DNA from 2 places in the Paenibacillus sp. FSL W8-0919 genome. Region 2 is predicted to be linked to the other one. Evidence: predicted binding sites of a transcription regulator. Region 2 holds the regulator's gene; the other holds the start of a gene.

Region 1 (3,192 bases), 610 kb from region 2:
ACGCAACGGCAGCCCTGGCATATTCAATACGCTGCAGCTCTTCCGTACCGCGGGCTTTCGTTTCCCCTTCCTCCAGCGAGAGGCTGGGCGCACCCTTCCATGGGCGGCCATCCGTCCAGCGGGAGCCCTGAATGCCTGAAGCCAGCACGTGATTCTCGAGGCGGTCCATATCTTCCCGGGACAATGAACCGTCCAGCGGGAGCAAAAGATCGGTCTTGACGCAGCGGAAGACGTCCTCGTACCTCCAGCGGCGCAAGCTGACATCCAAAGCCGAGCGGACAAACTCCACCACCGGATGGTGAAGCTCGCTCCGTTTCTGATCAAGGAAATACGGAATGCCATACTCCCGGAACAACGGGCCGATCAGATGCTCATAATCGCCCAGGTTGCGGACGAATACCGCCATATCCCGGTACCGGGCCCCTTCTTCCTGCGCCAGACGGAGCATCTCCCGGATCGCTCCCTCGATCTCGGCGCGGCGATTGGCGGCTGCATAGAGCCGCAAGCCATCCGCTTGCGTGCCCGCCTCTCCCCGCCAGCGCATTCTCCTGTCATAGCCGCGCTCCAGATGGGCCAGCACCGGTCGTTCACTGAAACGGGGAGGGACTTCCGGCGCAAGCATGCGGTGCTCGGTATCCGCGCCCAGCTCGTCCGCGATCCCTTTTAGCTTTATGTACGTGCTCGCCGTAGGATGGAACAGATCCAGCTCATGGGGAATGCCCCCTGTTGGATAAGGCTTGTCCAAGGTAAGCGCAATCGTCACCTGTCTTGCATGGGCCAGCAGCTCGCGGATGACTCGATATTCCTGGGGAGTGAAGCCGTGGAAGCCGTCGATCCAAATATCCGCATGGCGAATATAGTCCGAATCCGCAATGCTTTCGGCCAGCGTCGCAAGCGTGTCCTCCTCGTCCATATAGAGTCTCGATATTTCCAGCTCATAATCCCGAAAGATAAGGGCGATTTCCTTCAGCTTACGCTGAAGCATCGGAGGCCCCCCTGTATGGGAAGTCAGCAGCTCGAGCTGTTCCTCCACGCAAGCGGCGTCGATGCAATACCGCTTCATTTCGGTATACAGCTCGCTGAGCTTGCCGACAAAACCGAGCTGCTCGCCCGAAGGGCCGAATAGCTCCAGCTCCTCCTTGCGGCGGCGAAGGATTTTGTACAGCAGCATCCGCTTGCCTTCCTCGCTGATCGCCACCTTGGCTGCTCCGCCGGTCTCCTGCATGACCCGGTAAGCCAAGCGGCGCAGGCTGAGCACCTGGGCCCTAAATATGCCCTTGATGCCTCCTGTGTTCACCAGCGCATGCTCCGCCTCGAACGATCCCTGTTCGGGAACGATCAATATCATCGGGTTGCCCTGGGGCGATTCCTCCAGTCTCCGGCTCATCTCTTCACGAATGGCCGTGCTTTTTCCGCTGCCCGACCGGCCGATTATAAATTGCATCCTCATCTTCGCCTCAAGCCTCCTTCGCCTTTTCCGACAGTTTACATGCAGGGGAATTCCTATGGTTCTATGAATCTGCCTTCCATCATGAGGATCCGCGCCTGCTATCTATTGAAATTTCGTATACATTTGTTGGAGTTTCCAGTCTTATTGGGAATGATGTAATCCGGTTTTTACAGACTCTTTTCCCCTTACCTTGCATCCTTTCGTTTTCAGTTCATCGCCTCGCAATTTGCGAATCTATCACCAGGATGCTGATTAATAGTATAGCATAAGCGGCGGCGGAAGGAACATACGTTTGGATTGTATTCCCAGTGGAGACGGCAACGACAAAAGAGCCTGTTCCAGCACAGCTCCTCACTGCGCTAAAACAGGCCCCGGTTCCTCTATGTCAAGATCACCTACAGATTCGTCTTGCTCCGCACTTCAAATACCGCAAATTTCAGATAGTGTCCCTCATCGACGCCCAGAATTTGCGGATGATCCTTGCCCGCGGCGCGCCACTCCACCAGCCGCAGCATCTTGCCAGCATCCCTGGCCGCTTCCTGGATCGTCTCCAGGAACAGATCCGGACGCATATGATACGAGCAGCTTGCCGTCACCAGATAACCGCCCTCGTTAACCAGCTTCATGCCGTGCAGGTTAATGTCCTTATAACCCCGGCAGGCTCCCTTGACCGCTGATTTCGTTTTGGCAAAGGCCGGCGGATCGAGAATAACCACATCAAAGGTCCGTCCCCCACCTGCCGTTAGCGGCTTGGACGTGTCCACCTTCTGGTCCGCCTGGGCGCGCTGCTGCCGCTCCTCGACTCCCTTTACCTGATTGCGCAGGTATTGGAAGGCGTCATCCACCACGAATTCCACCCGGTCCTGGAACCCGTTGAGCTCGACGTTTTCCCTCGCGCTCTCAATCGCATGCTCCGAGATATCCAGGCAGGTCACTTTCTTGGCGCCATACTTACAGGCATGAAGGGTGAAGCTCCCGGTATGGGAAAAGCACTCCAGCACCGTCGCGCCGTCCCAATACGGGAAGCTGACCGCCTTCCCGCTCTTGTTCACCGGCACGGTCTTGGTCTCTCCGTTCTCCTCGATCGTTTGAAGCGAAATGCCGCTGCGAATGCCCCAGCCGGTCATCAGCGGCTTGATCGAAGCCCGGTTTTCACGCTGGTCGAAGAAATAGCCGGTCTTCTGCCCTTCCCAGGTATCCACCTTGATCGACAGCCCGTTCTCCGTAACGACGACGTGACGGGGACAGTCTCCATACAGCGGACCCTTGCGCTGCTCCAGCCCCTCAAGCTCGCGGACGGACACATCGCTGCGCTCATAAATTCCTCTCGGCTGCATGACCCGGACAAGCGCGCCGACGATCTGGTCGCGGCGCTTGTCCATGCCCAAGGTTAACAGCTGCACGACCAGCACGTCCGCAAAGCGGTCAACGATCAGCCCAGGGAGAAAGTCGGCTTCGCCATAAACGAGACGGTAGGCATTCTCGCCCTCGATAAACCGTTCCCTGTGTCTTTTGCATTCCTCAAACCGGGCGGCGAAGAAATCCTCGTCCATCCGTTCGATCGGCTGATGCGACACGATCCGCACCGTAATTTGCGATTGCGGGTTATAATAGCCGGCCGCCAAAAACCGCTCCTGATGATTCAGCACCGAAACCAAATCGCCCGGGGCAGGATCGCCCGTGACGGAGGCAATCTCACTCTTGTATACCCAGGGATGTCCCTGCTCCAATCTTTTCTTTCG
Region 2 (3,192 bases):
CAAACCCTCGCTTTTCTGCTTACGTGCCAATAGATTGATGCGTTCTACCAAAGTATCGATGTCCATGGTTTCTCCTCCATTTCAAATATCATTATAACTTAACCATGTGAAAAAGAGCTTGTCAAGGCGACCACCCTTGCAAGCTCTTGCATTCAGCGAATATAAACATATTAAGGAATGAATGTCATGATCTATATCATAAAGAGTGCGACAAATTCAATCATTATATAGTAGATTTCAAATACGACCTCATCGATCTGTGAAATGGCGAATTTCACTTCCTACTATATATTAAGATCTAAACCGAACGACTAAGAGTGCCGTTACCTGCATGGACGCTTACCATACCGGCAATGACAATACGTCGCCTGCCTGAATATCCGGACCCTTCAGCCCGTTATTTCTGCGAATGGTATCGATATATACCCGTATGTCCACATTCTCTGGCTTATGAACGGAAGCGATCTTCCACAAGGAGTCACCCGATTGAACAATAACTAGCTTCTCTCCGGTGGGTTCTTCCGTTCCTCCTGCGAACACGGAATATGCGCCTGTCCAACCGAATACAACGATGAGCAGAATGATCAGCAGTTTCGTTAATGGAAGTGAAACGATCTTTGACTTTATCTGATGGATCCAGGCTTCGGAGTCGGAATCCGTCTCTGTCGGTATGTTCTCATAAATGCTGCGGTATGTACTATATTTCAACATGAAATATCATCCCCCAAACAAGTGTTCTCTTAACTACAAATCGATAATAACACGAACACCTGTTTGTTTCAATACCCAATCGAACATTTGTTCCAATAATTTTAGAACTTATGTTTGTACGAACGGCAGTTCTATGTTATAATTTTCCCAAACGTTACTAAATGGGGTTGATACGGCATGTCGAAAATATCCAGCCGCCAGCTGGCGATCTTAGAGTTTATCCGAAACGAAGTTCGTAGCAAAGGCTATCCGCCTTCTGTCCGGGAAATCGGCGAGGCTGTCGGACTAGCTTCCAGTTCAACGGTCCACGGCCATCTTGACCGCCTGGAGAAGAAAGGCTTGATCCGCCGCGACCCTACGAAGCCAAGAGCCATTGAGCTGCTTGGCCAGGAAGAATCCGAGAGCAGCAACCTGTTTACCCACACCATCGCCCGGGTTCCCGTGGTCGGCAAAGTTACAGCAGGTGTTCCGATCACGGCGACCGAGAACATCGAAGATTACTTCCCTCTGCCGCAGCACTATGTCGGGGACGACAAGGTGTTTATGTTGTCCGTCGTCGGTGACAGTATGATCGAAGCAGGCATCCACAGCGGCGATTATGTGATCGTACGTCAACAGCAGACCGCCGATAACGGCGATATTGTGGTGGCCATGACCGAAGAGGACGAAGCAACGGTGAAGACCTTTTACAAGGAGAAGGACCATATCCGGCTGCAGCCGGAGAACCCTAGTTATGAGCCGCTGCGACTTAATCATGTGACGATCCTCGGCAAAGTCATTGGATTGTTCCGCGATGTTCACTAGCATAAAATCTACACATTAGAAGCCCGCTCCCTCTTTCAACAAGAGGATGAGCGGGCTTTATTATTCGGGCGGAGATTTCCACGTTGACGAAAGGAAATTAGCAAGTTGGGCTGATATAGGGATGGCCGATCAAACAAATGACCGGCCATTTTGATATATATTTTTTTATCCGTTGATAACTTCAGTCACGACCTAGTATGATCCGTTACTTCTTCTGAACCGTAATCGACCAGGATGCATCCGTAAGCTGAACGAAATTAGTAATTTTGTGGCCCGCTTCAGCAGCCCAACGCGGAATGCTTTCCGTTGCCTGCGTGCAGTCAAAATCAATCTCCAGTTCGTCGCCGCTTTTTAGAGATTCCATCGCTTCTTTCGCTTCTATCAAAGGAAAAGGACATACCATTCCAAGTACAGCTAATTTTTGTTTCATTAATATAACCTCCTAAGCCGTTGTCGTTTGATAAACTGCCGCCTTCTTCTTGGCGCTGGCACGTGGTCGCACATATACAAAATAAGAAGCTGCCCACGTACCTAAAATCATGAAGAATAATGAAACCCATCCTTGCCATGTCATCATCGCCGTCATGACCAGACCGTTTCCAATAGAGCAGCCGCCTGCCCAGCTTGCCCCGAAGCCCATCAAAATGCCGCCGGAAAAACTGGATACGGCCGTCTTGGCATCAGGAGCCCGAAAGCGAAACTCGCGGCTTCCTTTGGCTGCGATGAACGAGCCGAGGAATATCCCCAGTACAAGGAACACGCCCCAATTCAAATATTTATCGCCATCTCCGGTTACCAGATACTGAAGAATGTTAGCGGAAGGCGTGGTAATTCCTAGCCCCGACATTCTGCCTGTCGCTTCGCTGAGCGGCCATGCCAACAGCGCAACCAATCCGACGAGAATCGCGGTGACGAACGGATGCCATCGTTTCTCGAACAATAGATGGTTAAGGCCTTTACGCTTCGGCGGCAGCGACGGAATAAACACTTTTGGCTTGCGCAGCTGCTTGACGACAAGAAAAATAGTAATCAGAGCAAGTAAAGCGATAAATGGCCATACCGATAAACCGAACGTGGCCGGAATGGAGTTCGTTGGTGTTGAAATTCCTTTGAGGCTGTTGTTCACCGGCGACAGGGCCCCGGATTTCATAACAGCGCTCATCCCCATGTACCCGAAAAGAGCGATCCAGCTTCCAATAAGCCCTTCCCCTGCCCGATACCATGTTCCTGTCGCACAGCCGCCGGCCAATATAATGCCGATTCCAAATATGAAAGAACCAAGGATCGTAGCCAGCCAGTTAAACTCGCCGGCTTGGAACTGAATAAGTCCCATCTGGATCAATGCGAATACGCCGATACTCTGTACGCTGATCGCGATCAGCAAGGCGTAGAACATCCGGTTATCTTTTGTAAGATACATGTCCCGGAATCCACCTGTCAGACAAAAGCGACCCCGCTGCATAACAAATCCGAGTAAAGCACCGCATAATAACCCTGTGATAATCATTTGTGCCAAATTCGATGCCCCCTTATCTATTAATCCGACTAATTCAATATACTTTGTATACTATACGATTTTACTTACACTAATCCAAGGAGTCAATGATTTTTGATCAGGAAAAAAGTTACAAATCCCGATATTTTCTTAGTCGTTTTAATCAACCGCATGTTTCACAT

What was found. The regulator LexA, encoded in region 2, represses DNA repair genes until DNA is damaged. The targets are predictions, from matches to a motif close to CGAACATATGTTCG.
Region 1: addB (helicase-exonuclease AddAB subunit AddB) is a predicted target of LexA. The motif match lies at 1,732-1,745, and genes of this name have one in related genera.

Annotation. Positions count from the first base shown of each region.
Region 1 is NZ_JBBOPV010000001.1:5,951,442-5,954,633, forward strand. Features, by position in the region: gene addB (helicase-exonuclease AddAB subunit AddB) at 1-1,450, opposite strand, end outside; gene NST44_RS27050 (class I SAM-dependent rRNA methyltransferase) at 1,846-3,192, opposite strand, start outside.
Region 2 is NZ_JBBOPV010000001.1:5,341,553-5,344,744, forward strand. Features, by position in the region: gene NST44_RS24150 (DUF896 domain-containing protein) at 1-66, opposite strand, end outside; gene NST44_RS24155 (LysM peptidoglycan-binding domain-containing protein) at 340-711, opposite strand; gene lexA (transcriptional repressor LexA) at 889-1,515, shown strand; gene NST44_RS24165 (sulfurtransferase TusA family protein) at 1,721-1,945, opposite strand; gene NST44_RS24170 (YeeE/YedE family protein) at 1,958-3,022, opposite strand.